Regions from separate parts of the Caldanaerobacter sp. genome, predicted to be linked through region 1. Evidence: riboswitches for the same ligand, from Rfam matches in the RefSeq annotation. Region 1 holds a riboswitch; the other holds the start of a gene.
What was found. A riboswitch is a leader RNA that binds a small molecule or an ion and turns the genes downstream of it on or off. The one in region 1 is predicted to bind lysine.
Positions count from the first base shown of each region.

Region 2: linked by a shared signal. The riboswitch ahead of lysA (diaminopimelate decarboxylase) and the one ahead of ACPLVE_RS04625 (sigma-54 interaction domain-containing protein) in region 1 are both predicted to bind lysine.

Region 1 covers NZ_JBNATX010000009.1:23,320-31,081, forward strand. Annotated here, with positions in the region: gene ablA (lysine 2,3-aminomutase) at 1-522, opposite strand, end outside; gene ACPLVE_RS04600 (L-erythro-3,5-diaminohexanoate dehydrogenase) at 560-1,600, opposite strand; gene ACPLVE_RS04605 (CoA transferase subunit B) at 1,625-2,290, opposite strand; gene ACPLVE_RS04610 (CoA transferase subunit A) at 2,280-2,945, opposite strand; gene ACPLVE_RS04615 (3-keto-5-aminohexanoate cleavage protein) at 2,942-3,769, opposite strand; gene ACPLVE_RS04620 (hotdog domain-containing protein) at 3,781-4,173, opposite strand; gene ACPLVE_RS04625 (sigma-54 interaction domain-containing protein) at 4,354-5,790, opposite strand; lysine riboswitch at 5,857-6,035, opposite strand; gene ACPLVE_RS04630 (MBL fold metallo-hydrolase RNA specificity domain-containing protein) at 6,128-7,753, opposite strand.
Region 2 covers NZ_JBNATX010000018.1:31,233-38,994, forward strand. Annotated here, with positions in the region: gene ftsE (cell division ATP-binding protein FtsE) at 1-666, opposite strand, end outside; gene ACPLVE_RS06730 (PucR family transcriptional regulator) at 673-1,728, opposite strand; gene ACPLVE_RS06735 (ABC transporter ATP-binding protein) at 1,860-3,023, opposite strand; gene ACPLVE_RS06740 (CBO0543 family protein) at 3,224-3,688, opposite strand; lysine riboswitch at 3,802-3,991, shown strand; gene lysA (diaminopimelate decarboxylase) at 4,115-5,452, shown strand; gene ACPLVE_RS06750 (50S ribosomal protein L25/general stress protein Ctc) at 5,477-6,070, opposite strand; tRNA gene ACPLVE_RS06755 (tRNA-Arg) at 6,185-6,260, shown strand; gene ACPLVE_RS06760 (methyl-accepting chemotaxis protein) at 6,288-7,762, opposite strand, start outside.

The DNA.
Region 1 (7,762 bases):
AGGATCTCCACCCGAGATCAGCACATCTCTTATCTGTGGGGTATTCCTTATATACTCAATCTGCTTTTCTATTTTATCCATCGGCATGGGAGCATCAGTTTCTCCAGCAAATCTTCTCCTTGTGCAGTGTCTGCAGTACATGGAGCATTGGTCTGTAACAAGCATCAATACCCTGTCAGGATACCTGTGGGTAAGTCCAGGTACAGGTGAATCTACATCCTCATAAAGCGGGTCCACTAAATCCTCCGGTGCCTGATAAAGCTCATGGATCGTGGGCACTGCTCTTTTTCTTATCGGGTCATTAGGGTCATTGGGATCTATCAAAGAGAGGTAATAAGGCGTAATTGCCATTCTGAGCTTTGTCAATGCCTTAGAAATAGCTTCTTCCTCTTCTTCCGACAAGGGAAGGTACTTTTTCAACTCTTCCACTGTCTCTATTCTATTTGCAATCTGCCACTTCCAGTTGTACCAGTCACTGTCTGGTACATGTCCAAAAAGTTCATGTCTTCTGTTAACTCTCATTTTATACATCTCCCCCTTAAATTTATTACAGCTGTCCTCATTTAGCATACATTTCTTCAAAAACTTTTCTCAATTTTTCATTTTCTCTGAGCTCTTGCAGTGTAATTTCTGCATGGTCTTTTGTATATCCGTTTCCTATGATCATTGTTATATCTTTCCCAACCCCTTCTGCTCCTAAGGCTGCTTTTGTAAAACTTGTTGCCATGGAGAAGAAGTAGGCAATTCCTTCATCTCTCACAGGTAAAATCGTCGACATTTCTGTGTTAGGTGTATTTACACAGTTTATAGCGATATCTACTTCTTTTCCTCCGTTGGCATTTAGAACTTTATCCAGAACTTCCAAAGGCTTTTGAGCATCCGCTATAACTACCTCGTGGCATATATCCAGTTCTTCTACCATCTTCTTGGCCTCTTCTCTTCTCACCACACCTATAACCTTTCCAGTAGGACCTACTCTCTTTTTAGCTTCATAGCAGCACAGCATACCGGATTTCCCGTTTGCTCCCAGCACCATGACGCTCTGACCGGGCTTTACCAATTTAGCAGTCTGAGCAGGAGCTCCAGCAACGTCTAAAGCAGCCAGTGCCAGGGTCTCTTCCATATCCTCAGGAAGCTTCGCATAAATCCCGCTCTCAAAAAGTATTGCCTTTCCCTTTATTTCAACTCTTTCTATATCCATCTTTATATCCAAAATCTCATCTATTCTAAGAGGTGTAAGAGTTAATGAAACGAGCGTCGCAATCTTATCTCCTACTTTGAGGTCCCTTTTCCCGACCAGAGCTTCTCCTATTTTTTCTACTCTGCCTATCAGCATTCCCCCAGAACCTGTGACAGGGTTTTGCATTTTCCCTCTCTCATTTACTATCTCGAGGATCTTCTTCTTTATCTTCTCAGGATCTCCCCCTGCTTCCTCTTTTAACTGGGTAAAACTTGCAGAATCTATGTTCAAAGCTATAACATCAATCAATATCTCATTATCATAAAGCACACTCATATCATTAGAAATTTTATAAGCGGCTTGAGGCAAAACCCCTTTTGGCTCAATCACTCTATGAGAACCGTATTTGCATCCCATCATAAGCATATCCTCCTCCTTCGAACTTTACACGTCCATATATTTTACATCATCTGGAATAATTAAATTTGCCTCTGTCAAAGACTTGACCTCTTCAATAGATGTATCCCTGTGAATTTCTTTGAGAAGCAGTCCTTCTTTTGTCACCTCTATCACTGCAAGCTCTGTAACTATAAGACTCACTTTGCCTTTAGCCGTGAGAGGAAGGCGGCACTTTTTCAAAATCTTTGGCTGCCCTTTAGCAGTATGCTGCATCGCCACGATTACTCTTTTGGCTCCTGTGGCAAGGTCCATTGCCCCACCCATGCCAGGAACTAACTTTCCAGGTATTATCCAATTAGCTAAATTTCCCTCTTCATCTACCTCTAATGCCCCGAGCACGGTAACGTCCACATGTCCTCCTCTTATGAGTGCAAAGGAAAATGCACTGTCAAAAAACGCTGCGCCAGGCAGAACTGTCACATACTGCCCGCCGGCATTGATTATATTTACATCCTCTTTTCCGGGCTCTGGCATAGGTCCCATACCTGTAATTCCATTCTCCGACTGGAATATTACATGTACTCCCTCGGGAATGTAATTGGCAACCAAAGTAGGAAGCCCAATTCCTAAATTCACCAGCTGTCCATCTTTGAGCTCTTTTGCAATTCTTTTTGCTATTATTGTTTTCGCCAATTCCTGATCAGTTATCATCTCCTTCCCCTCCTTTTACAATGTAATCTACCAATACTCCTGGTGTCATGACATCTTCTGGCTTTATTTCTCCTACTTTGACTATTTTTTCTGCCTCAACTATAACAGTTTTGGCTGCAAGAGCCATTATAGGATTGAAATTTCTCGTTGTCCCTTTGTAATAGATATTTCCAAACTCATCTACAATACTTCCTCTAATAAGCGCTATATCTGCTCCCAGTGGAAGTTCAAGGAGATACTCTTTTCCATTCACAGTTATTTTTTGTTTCCCTTCTTCCACCATTGTGCCGACTCCTGTAGGAGTCAAGATACCTCCCAAACCTGCTCCATAAGCTCTTATCCTTTCTGCAAGTGTCCCCTGTGGAACGAGCTCTACTTCAATTTTTCCTTCATTCATCAATTTTCCTGTAACAGGGTTAGTACCTATATGAGAAGTTATAACTTTCTTCACAAGGCCGGCCACAACCAAACGCCCTATACCCCTGTCTGGAAAACTGGTATCATTGGCAATTATAGTAAGGTCTTTAACGTTTAATTCTATGAGAAGGTCAATTAATTTCTCAGGTGTGCCATTTGCAAGAAACCCACCGATCATCAAGGTCATTCCATCTTTAAATAAAGGTTTCAATTCTTCAAAAGTAACAACCTTCCTCATGGCTTCACCTCTAACCCTAATATTTTTCTGGCCTCATCAGGGGTTGCAATTTCTCTACCTAACTCTCTAGCAATTCTCACTACTTTTTCTACAAGTTCACCATTGGACTTTGCCAGAACCCCTTTTTCGAGGTATACGTTATCCTCAAAGCCAACTCTCACATGCCCTCCTGCAAGTATAGCCATAGTAGCTACAGGGAATTCATGGCGTCCTATTCCTGTAGCAGTAAACGTGCTTCCTGGAGGAATGCTTTCTTTAAGAAATACAAAATCCCTCATCTCAGCTGAAATTCCGCCATTTACTCCCATCACAAAATTGAAGTGCATCGGAGCCTTTATATACCCTTTTTTGTGAAGCCTTATCGCTGTATCTATCATTCCTTTGTCAAATACTTCAAGTTCCGGCTTCACTCCCAGTTCATTCATCTTGGTGGCAAATTCTATTATCATGTTTTCTGTATTTACAAATATTTCATCTCCGCCAAAATTCATTGTGCCACAGTCTAGTGATGCCATCTCTGGCTTTAAGTAAACCGGCTGTAGCCTTTCTTCTGGAGTCATACCAACAGCTCCACCAGTTGAAGGCTGGATTATGACATCAGGGCATTTTGCTTTAATCGCTTCAATCACTTCTCTGAACCTTTCTTTGTCCTGTGTAGGGGTACCATCATCATACCTTACGTGCAAGTGAATTATGCTAGCTCCTGCGTTATATGCAGATAAAGCCTCTCTCACCATCTCCTCAACAGTATAAGGTACATTAGGATTATGCTTCTTTGTGACCTCAGCTCCGCATATAGCCGCAGTAATTATCAATTTCTCCACCCTTCACTCACCTACCCTTCTTTTTTGTACCTCTGCTTTTCTTTTGGCACAACACAGGTGCCACTCGCCCTGCACACTACAATAGGTTCTTCCAGCACTTCTGCCGCAGAATCACTGATATCAGGCCTTGCTGCTATCACCTTTTTCGCCTCAAAGACCATCTTTCTCGACGTATTTCCAACCTCCACTATTTCTCCTGTGGCTTCTATAAAATCCCCCGCATACACTGGCGCCAAAAATTCTACACTGTCATAAGCTCTAAAAAGCCCCTCATCTCCATCGTGCCTTATCAAAAGCTCTGTCGCCACATCCCCAAAAAGCTGTAAAATTCTCGCTCCATCTACTAAATTTCCTCCATAGTGAGCATCATGAAGGCTCATCCTGACTCTTATTGTGGCTTTCAACATGTATCCCCTCCCTTCTCAAATTCCTTGAAAACCTCTTCTCAAACTTTTATGCAAAATCCATACCAAGCATTGAGTAAAAAGAAAAAAGGCCATTTTTCGGCCTTTTCCTATAAAAGATTCACAGCTCGTTCTGATAAAAACCCATCTTATGCTGAAAATTAAGCATTAGACACAAAATTAAATATTTATTTTTAACATTTTTATTTTGTACTGTAAAGTCTGTCTCGGAATACCTAAAATTTCTGCTGCTCTACTTATATTACCATTTGTCTTTTTTAAAGTTTTAGTAATAAGCTCATATTCGACTTTTGCTAAAAAGCTTCTGAGATCCCCTTCTATCCCGATAGTATCTACTGCTATCTCTTTTTCTCCCTCTATAAAGGCATTTCTTAAAATGTGGTCAGGAAGGTCATGCAACTGAATTATTTCACCTTCGCAAAAATTAGCCGCATACTCTATAACTCCCTTTAATTCCCGCACATTTCCCGGCCAGGACAAACTTAAAAGCGCTCTTTCCACCTCTTCGCTTATCCCTTTTATATCCTTCCCCAATTGCCAATTAAATTCCCTGATAAAGTGCTTAACCAAAAGAGGAATATCACTTTTTCTCTCCCTAAGAGGTGGCACATACAAAACAATTGTACTTAATCGATAAAAAAGGTCAGGTCTTAAAATTTTCTTCTCCAAAGCTTCATAAGGAGAAATGTTAGAAGCAGCAATAACTCTCACATCTACTTTCCGAACCTTACTATCTCCTATTCTCCTTATATACCCTTCCTGCAAAAAGCGTAAAAGCTTTGCCTGAAGGTCAAGACTTAAAGAAGTAATCTCATCCAAAAATAATGTCCCTCCGTCAGCCAGCTCTACCAAACCAGGGCGATTTTCTGCACCAGTAAAGCTTCCCTTTACTGTTCCAAAAAGTATTGACTCCATCAGATTTTCGGGGAGGGCTGCACAATTTTGAGCAATAAAAGGTCCATTCTTCCTTGGACTAGCATTATGAATTGCCTGTACTAAAAGCTCTTTGCCCGTACCTGTCTCACCATACACAAACACTGGCGAATTGCTTTTTGCAATTTTTTGAGCCTTGCACTTCAGTTCTGTAATTGCTCTGGATTCTCCAATAATATCATCAAAAGTATAATAAGCTTCCTCGTTTTCTTTTACAGCACTTTTCTTTCTGTTATTTCGCACTTCTTCTCGCAAATCAATCACTTTTGTCATAAGATTTTTTATTTCGGAAAGGTTTTTAGAAATATCAATAGCCCCACATATTTCTCCATCGATTACAATGGGGAGAGTAATAGTAAAAAGGCTGACTTTTTGTCCATAGCAATTTGTAATTTCCTGCTCATGTCCGACAACAGGTTCCCCTGTCCTTAAAACTTTTAAAATTGTACTTTCTCTATTAGAAAGAGATGGAAACATAGCTAAAACGTGCTTTCCAATCGCTTCATCTATGGGAATTCCATCAATTTGAGAAGAAGCCTTGTTGTAGTAAATAGTGTAACCCTCTTTATCTGTAATCTGCACACCCCAGTCAATGTTTTCAAGCAATACCTCTAAGGCTTTCTGATAAAATTCTTGAGGTAATACTTTTAACCTCAAGGTCATCTTCACTCCCCCTGTGAAAAGATTAGGGATAAAAAAGCGCTATTTATGCAATGAAAATATTTTCACTGCATAAATAGCGCTTCATGGGAGGTCCCATGACAGTGGTAAACTTTGTGTTTACCACCAAGGATGAGTTAAAGAACTAACTCACCCTTTCGGCAGCCAAACCTTCCTCAGCGAGTATCGGAGGTTCTTCTCCTTAACACCCCACTGAATACATGCCTGGCTGCTCCTCTATTTATGCGCTATTAAAATATATCTCTTTTGATGTAAAGCTTATCAATGCGTAATTATATTATATCATATTTTAAAAGCAAGAGCAATAACTCAGGCAGTTTCAATCCAAAAGTTCTCTATAAAGCTTCATAAGGCTTTCATTTATATCGTTTACCTTTAACATTATATCGGCTAAATCTTTATTCTCTTTCTTTTCTAAAATTTCCTCCAGTTTGTTAAAAGCCTTTTCACTTCTTAGCCTAAGTTCTTCCAGCTTATTATTAAGTTCCAGTTTAAACTTTTCTTTATCTTCAACTTCCCCCTTTATCAGCTCTTCCTTGTCAAAATCATAAACGTCATACCTCGAGGGAATCATGGTTTCTATACCGAATTGTGCTTCTATTTTATCAGCCAGCTCTTCCTGTGCATCATCCTCACCATGTACTATAAATATCTTTTTGGGCTTTTTTTCAAAACCCGAAATCCATTCAAGCAAACCTTTTTGATCAGCATGACCTGAAAAACTCTCAATATACTGGATTTCTGCTTTAACATTTATTTCCTCTCCAAATATCTTTACATCTTTTTCTCCATCTAAAAGTTTTCTTCCCAAAGTTCCTTTTGCTTGATATCCGACAAAAAGGATTGTACATTCTGGTCTCCAAAGATTGTGCTTCAGATGGTGTTTTATCCTGCCCGCCTCACACATGCCGCTGGCCGAAATAATTATCATTGGCGTTTTAACTTCATTCAAAGCCTTAGATTCCTCAACACTGTGTGTAAAATGAAGATTAGGAAAATCAAGCGGTAATTCTCCTCTTTTGATATATTCCCTTGCCTCATCATCCAAGCACTCTGGATGCTTTGCAAAAACATCTGTTATTGAGGTGGCAAGAGGACTGTCTACATACACAGGGATGTTGTTCAAAAATTCTATCTCATCTTTGTACAAATCTCTCTCCTTGTGAAGCTCATATAATATCTCTTGTGTCCTCCCCACTGCAAAAGAAGGAATAATCACATTTCCCCCTCTTTTAACAGTGCGTGTTATAATCTCCATCAACCTTTTCGCCCTATCAGAGACCTCCTCATGAATCCTATTGCCGTATGTAGACTCACAGAGAACATAATCAGCCTCATTTATTAAAGTCACATCTCTCAAAAGAGGCACCTTTTTATTCCCTAGATCTCCTGAAAACACTATTTTAGTCTCTTTTCCCTTTTCATTTACCCACACCTCAATTATAGATGAGCCAAGCATGTGCCCAGCATCATTAAATCTCACTTTTATATGAGGTGCAGGCTCTATCACTTCCCCGTAGTCAACACCATAAAATATGCTTATAGATTCTTCTGCCTCTTCAGCCGTATAAAGTGGATCCCTCAAAGGCTTTCCAGCCCTTTTCCTCTTTCTGTTCTTCCACTCACTTTCCATTTCCTGGATGTGCCCGCTATCCGGCAGCATGTACCTGCACAGGTCAACTGTAGCGTGAGTTGCGTAAATCCTCTTTCTGTAACCTCTTTTGTAAAGTACAGGAATCCTTCCGCTGTGATCTATGTGAGCATGGGTTAAAAGCATGAAATCGATATCTTTTATGTCAAAAATGAATTCCTGATAGTTTAGCTCATCTTCTACTTCTCCTCCCTGAAACATGCCACAGTCCACTAAAAACCTGGCATTTTCTGTCTCTACAAGGTAGCATGAACCTGTAACTTCCTTAGCAGCACCCAAAAAAGTTATTTTCACAGTAAATCT
Region 2 (7,762 bases), on a different contig from region 1:
ACCCCTTGCTTCATCCCTTACTATGTTTCCTTTTTCTAAAGCTATAACCCTTTTCTTCATGGCATCGACTATATCCTTGGCGTGAGTAGCCATCACCACGGTCGTTCCTCTTTTATTTATCTCTGCCATGAGTTTCACAATCTCCCAAGAAGTATCTGGATCTAAATTGCCTGTGGGTTCATCTGCTATCAAAATAGAAGGGTCGTTAACAATAGCTCTTGCCAGTGCAACCCTTTGTTGCTCTCCGCCAGAAAGCTGTTGAGGATACTGGTCTGCCTTATCGCTTAGACCTACCAATGAAAGGACCATCGGCACTTTTCTCCTTATTTCCTTCGGATGAGCACCTACTACTTCCATCGCAAAAGCTACATTTTCAAAGACGGTCTTATTTGGCAAAAGCCTAAAGTCTTGAAAAACAACACCCATACTTCTTCTCAAATAGGGAATCTCTTTTCTCCTCATTTTAGTTATATCTTTTTTATTAACAATAATCGTTCCAGAAGTAGGTTCTTCTTCTTTTAATAAAAGCTTTATCAAAGTAGATTTCCCTGCACCACTTGGTCCAACTATAAAGACAAATTCTCCGCTTTCAATTTCGAAATTGATATTTGAAAGGGCGATAACTCCTTTCTCATATTTTTTAGAAACGTTTATAAACTTTATCAACTCATTTCACCTCGTGATATCATATAGTCTCGCTAAAGTAATCGCCAATTTAAGAATCAAAGCTTCGTCAAATTTTCGGGCATCAAGCCCGGAAATCTTTAAAACCTTGTCCAGGCGATACACAAGTGTATTTCTATGTATATAAAGGTCCCTTGCAGTCTCACTTAAATTCAAGTTATTTCTAAAAAAAGCGTTCAAAGTCTGCATTAATTCTTCATCTTTTAAAAGCTCTTCTCCTATGTGAGAATTCTTTAAAAATTCTTCTACTTTCTCCTTTTCTATCCCCCATAAGAACTCCGAGTAAATATAATCTTGATAAAGATAAATACCTCTTTCCCTTTCAAGCTTTTTACCAAAAAACAGGGCTTTTTCCGCTTCTTTATAAGCCAAATGGAGATTATCAAAAGAAAAGGAAGATAAAGAAGCAGCTACTTTCACGTTTTTAAGATAGCCTTCTGACTCAATCATGTCTTTTATAGTTCTCATTCGCTGTGGTAAGTCTTCCAATCCCTTATGAGGAAAAATCACCACAAACCTATCTTCACTGATTTTTAATATCTTAGCTTCTTTTTTCTCAAAGATATTTAGCACTATCTTGATAGCATCTTCTATTTCATTTTCCGTTTCAACAATTACCAAATGGTATTTTGCGTTCCGATTTATTCTGTACTTCTCAGCATAATAGGAAATTAAAGTGGGAGGTAACTTATTTTCAAGAAGATTAATTAGATAATCCTCTTGAGAAGCATCTTTAATCATATATTTAAAAAGAAGGCTTAAGGCTAATAAGGTCCTCTTTGCTTCTTCCTCTTTACCTCTTAAAAGGATTACAAAAAATAGTATATTGTTATGAAAAATGTTATAACATGTAAATTCTCCTACGTTATATATATTTCTTTCTTCAATATATTCTACCAGTAGGTCTAAAAATCCTTCTTTTTTTTCAAAAAAATCTTCTTCTCCATATATTAAATTGCCTTCCGCATCAAGTATGTAAAGGGGGCCTCCAAAATACCCTTCAAAATCTTTCCCAATTTTTTCGATTAATTCTTTGTCTATCATTTCACTCACCCGTTCCTATTTCTTAGTATACAACAATTATACACTATTTTCTATAAGAAATAAGAGGCAAAAGTAAATTTATGTGGTATTATGTCAAAAAAATAAAGAGGCCTTATAAGCCTCTTTTACCTTCATGAACTTGCTTTTTTATCCTCAATAACAATCGGCGATTCTTTCACTGTTCTATTCAATATTGTCATTTCGGTTTCTTTATCAAACATGTGAAGTTTGTTTACATCAAAGCCAATCTTGATTACATCGCCGGATTTTGCTCTGGTCCTTGGATCAACTCTTGCCGTCAAAGGAACTCCATTTACATCGAGGTACAAGTAAGTCTCTGAACCCATAAGCTCTGTAACATCGACTTTTGCCTCTACAACAGCTTCCGGATAAGCTTCTAAAAACACCTCTTCGTCGTGTAAATCTTCAGGTCTGATTCCAAGTACTATTTCTTTTCCTATATAGCTTGTATCCTTCAATCTTTTAAGGATTCCTTCAGGAATCAGTATACTATATCCCTTAAAAGTAGCATAAACTTTCCCCTCTCTGTTTTCTAACCTTGCATCTATAAAATTCATTTGAGGACTTCCAATAAACCCAGCAACAAACAGATTGTTGGGATAGTCATAAATAACCTGTGGCTCATCTACCTGTTGTATAACTCCATCTTTCATAACAACTATTCTTGTACCCATCGTCATAGCTTCTGTTTGGTCGTGAGTTACATAAATAAAAGTGGTCTGTAACCTCTCATGTAATTTCTTGAGCTCTGTCCTCATTTGTACTCTCAACTTTGCATCTAAGTTTGAAAGCGGCTCATCCATCAAAAACACTTTTGGATTTCTGACTATTGCGCGACCTAAAGCTACTCTCTGTCTTTGACCGCCAGACAATGCTTTTGGCTTTCTATTGAGAAGCTCTTCAAGTCCTAATATCCTGGCTGCTTCTTTTACTTTTCTATCGATTTCTGCTCTTGGAACTTTTCTAAGCTTTAACCCAAAAGCCATGTTATCATACACTGTCATATGAGGATAAAGAGCATAGTTCTGGAAAACCATAGCAATATCTCTGTCCTTGGGCGGCACGTCATTCACTAATTTCCCGTCAATATAAAGTTCTCCGCTTGTGATTTCTTCAAGACCTGCTATCATCCTCAAAGTAGTAGTCTTTCCGCATCCAGAAGGACCTACCAGAACTATAAATTCTTTGTCAGCAATCTCTAAATTAAAATCTTTAACCGCGGTTACACCGCCTGGATAGACCTTATATACATGTTTGAGCACTACCTCAGCCATTCCTTTTCCCCCTATTCGAAAACGTTTGGTTTTATTATAATACTGTTTTCCTCTGTTTTCTATAGGCAGTAGGCATGATAATTTAGTTAAATTTTTGTACAATATACATACATAAAAATCAATATTTTTGAAATTTATCTAAAAACTTGAACCAAAGGTAAACCAAAACTCCATCTACTGCCATCAAAACCCAGAACATTTTATCTCTCATTTTCTTTCCTCCTCATCCAGGGAGATAACTGCAATAGGTTTATAAGTTGGCCAATAGCGAGAAGAGCTCCTAAGTCCACGACAAGACTATAAATGTAATTCCAATTTGTATACTTTAAAGCTCCTACCCTGTGAAGAGAATACTCCATTATAAAAAACATAAAGGTCAGCATGAAAAGATTGACAAGCTGCAAAATTTTTCTTTTTGGATAAGTTTGTGCATATAGTACGCCTATGCAAAAAGGCGCCCCAAAAGTAAAGAAGAAACTTGACTTCAAAATCGTCACAACGGGGTCAGAAAATGAGTACAAATTCAATGAAGTAGCTATTTCATCTACTGTAAGCTGAAAAATAACCGCTATCACTCCTCCCCACACGGTATACTTAATATGTCTTAAATCCACTATAGCCCAAAAAATAATCCATGAAATCACAAAGGTAGCTATCCAGTACAATTTTCTCACCTCTTTAAATTTATTTTGCCCTTTTTTTGAAAATATCTTGACAGCAATTTTCATAAATGATATGATATTTAAAAAATCGAATAAAAATACCTCATCTTCTTTGAAGGTGAGGTAGAGGCGCGGGTCATCAAGAGTAGCATGCCAGAGGTGTTAAGGGCCGATGAAGGTATGTGAAAGGGGTGCCCGCCGAAGCGCGTAAACTTCCTTAAGGTTTACGCAGCTGGGCCTATGCCGAACAGGCATAGGACTGTCACTGAAGGCTCCCCAGGTCTTCAGTGGAGAGCTATCTCGCTACGGGGGAAGGAGGTATTGCCTATGTCTGTGACTCAAATAGACAGCTAAGGTAATACTTGGCTGTATTTTATTTTGTCTTGTAATTTTATAATTTAAATTATTAAAGTAAATGAGGTTGAGAATATGCTACAAGGAACAATGAGGATAAATTCAAAAGGACATCTCGAAATAGGCGGATGTGACACGGTTGCCTTAGCTAAAAAGTTTGGAACTCCGCTTTACGTAATAGACGAGGAACTCTTAAGGCAAAATTGCAGAGCTTTTTACAATAGCTTTAAAAGAGATTATCCAGGAAACGAAGTGATCTACGCCAGCAAAGCTTTCATGACAATGGCTATATGTAAGATAATTGAAGAAGAAAATTTGGGCCTTGATGTAGTATCAGGTGGAGAACTTTATACAGCACTAAAAGCAGGATTTCCTCCAGAGAAAATCTATTTTCACGGCAACAATAAGTCCAAAGAAGAACTTCAAATGGCTTTAGAAAACAATATAGGAAGGATAATAGTAGATAACTGGCACGAACTTAATCTTCTAAATGACCTTGCAGGCAAAATGAACAGAGTTCCTAATATCTATATAAGAGTATCCCCTGGAATAGAAGCTCATACTCATCAGTATGTAAAAACCGGGCAAATAGATTCAAAATTTGGATTTCCTCTTTTTAACGGGGATGCAATGAGGGCTATTGAATATGCTCTTTCTTTAAGAAACGTGAATTTAGTAGGGGTCCATTCGCATATAGGCTCCCAAATTTTTGATTCTTCTTCTTATAAAGCCGAAGTAGAAATAATGATGAATTTTATAAAACTCATCAAGGAGTTTCTTGGCTGGGAAGTAGAAGAACTAGATTTGGGTGGGGGATTTGGAATAGCCTACACAGAAGAAGACGATCCTCAACCCATTGAAAAAATAGCCCGCGAAATGATGCAAGCTGTGAAAGAATACTCCGTTTCATTGAATGTAAAAATGCCTAAAATAATCGTAGAACCAGGCAGATCCATAATTGGCAATGCCGGGACAACTCTTTATACCGTTGGAGCAATAAAGGAAATACCAGGCGTAAGAAAATATGTGGCAGTGGATGGAGGAATGTCTGATAATATACGTACTGCTTTATACGGAGCAAAATACGAAGCTATCGTAGCAAACAAAGCAATGCTTCCAAGGGTAGAGAAAGTATCTATCGCTGGAAAATTGTGTGAATCTGGCGACATGCTCATATGGGACATTCTTCTTCCCGAAATCGAAGAAGGAGACATACTAGCAGTCCTTTCAACAGGAGCCTACAACTATTCCATGGCTAGCAATTATAACAGGCTGCCAAGACCTGCAGCAGTATTAGTTTCTAACGGACAGGCTGATGTAATAGTAGAAAGAGAGACTTATGAAGACTTAATAAAAAAAGACGTTATACCCGAAAGGTTATCAGGTACAAAAAGAAAAATAGTAAATTACTAAAAAGAGAGGGGTTCCCCTCTCTTTTTAAGCCTCTGTTTGTGTCTCGCCTTCCTCTTCTTCAATAGTTTCTTTTGGAACAAGTATGGATACTACAACCTCTTCTGGATCATCTAGCACCTTTACACCCTCAGGAACAGGAATATCTTTTACAAAAAGCGTATCTCCTATCTCCAAGTGGCTCAAATCCACTACAATTTCCTGAGGTATTTTGTCCGGCAAGCTCTCTACTGTCAACTCCCAGAGCTGATGCTGTACAATCCCGCCCTTGCTTTCAATGAGGCCAATTCCCTCAAATTTCAAAGGCACAGTAGCCTCAATCTCCTCGTACATAGACACCCTCTGAAAATCTACATGTATTATTTTACCTTTCAAAGTATCTTCTTGAATTTCTTTTATAAGAGCCGTGTGTGTAGTCCCGTTCACTACCACATTGAGCAATACATTTCTCCCATATTTCTGTAAAAGTTTCTGTAGTTTAGTATACTCAACAGCCAGAGGAATATTCTCTGTCATGTCCTTCCCGTACATAATAGCAGGAACATACCCTTGATTTTTCAATCGGCGAGCAGCACTTTTACCTGTTTCCCTTTTTATAGCCTCAAGTGTAATTGCCTGCATCTTCTCCCTCCTCTTTATTTAGTTTTCAAATACTATTTTACCATCATGTATAAATAATATCAAATCTGTTTGACAGTTTCACTTTTTCATAGTAAACTTTAATTTGGAAAGCGTGCGCCTGTAGCTCAGTGGATAGAGCGTTCGGCTCCGGACCGAGAGGTCGCAGGTTCGATTCCTGCCAGGCGCACCAGAATAATATTCAAAGCATCATACAAATTTAAATTTTAAATCCATTTACAAATTTCATCAATGCATCTGCAATACCATTTAAATCCTGAGTTATCTTTGATATCTGTTCTATCACATGTTTTTGCTCTTCTGTAGTAGAAGATACCTCCTGGGTTGATGCTGCTGTTTCTTCAGTTACTGCTGCAATGTTTTGTATAGCCTCTAGCATTTCGGACCTTCTCTGGGAAATCTTTTCCATAGAATTATTAAGTCTAAAAAGTTCTCCTGCAATTTTTTCTACTGCTTGTTGAATACCATAAAAGGTATTGACTGTTTTTGATAAGGCAACTTCTTGTTCTGCTATGGCTTTACTTGCTTCCTCAACAATCTCATGAGTATCCTCTATGTTTTGTTGAATATCTTTTATAATAGATTCTATATTTTTAGCTGCTTCTGAAGATTGATTTGCTAATTTTCTTACTTCGTCAGCTACCACAGCAAATCCTTTTCCCACCTCTCCTGCTCGAGCAGCTTCAATTGCAGCATTCAAAGACAGGAGATTGGTCTGATTTGCTATATCTCTTATCGTCTCCACAATTTTACCTATCTCAAAGGATTTCTTTTTAAGATAAAAAGTTGAATCCTCTATTCTCCGATGCATTTTCCCTGCAATTTCCGTCCTTTCATTCAATTCTTCTATGTTCTCTAAACCTACCTTTGCTGCTGTTGTGACTGTTTCAGTTTCTTTTTCAATATTTTTCGAATTTTTCATGGCTATATCTAGGTCTTGACTTAAGAGGTTCGTAATTGTCGCCGCTTTCTCAGCGTCTTTAGCCTGTTCCTGAGCACCTCTTGCTATTTCCTCCATGGCATTGACAATTTCATTTGCAACTCTCTCAGCTTCACTTGAAGCCAAGGATACCCGCTTAGAGTGCTCATGTAAAACATTAGCCGCACTTATCACATTTGACGCTAAGTCCTTTATCCCATCTATCATTAAATTAAAACTTAAAGCCAATTTCCCTAGTTCATCATTTGAGTTAATCGAAACTTTTTCTCTCATATCACCACTTGCAGCCTTATTCATGGCTATCATTATTGTCGCCATTTTTGAAGTAAGGCTTTTTGAGAAAAAGTAAGCTATCAATACACCTATAAAAAGACTTATTATACTAAAAATTATCGTGTTGTTTTTTATAAGGGAAGTTTTATCTGACAATTCTGAAGCTTCTATGGTTATAGCTGCCTTCCATCCAAAATTGCTTAAGGTCTCAACAAATGCAATCTTTTTTATACCTCCTTCCGTATATTGGAAGCTACCCTCTGTGGTAAGAATTTTTTTGCCGTAATCGTATTTATTTATGTTAGAAAAAAGACTTTTTCTATTTTTATCGGCGATTACAATCCCGTCGTTTGAAATTAAGTACACATTTCCTGTTTGTCCCACCTTAATAGAAGAAATCATCCTTGACAAAGAATCCAGATTTATATCAAAAGCCAAAACCCCCGCTAAATCCGATGCAG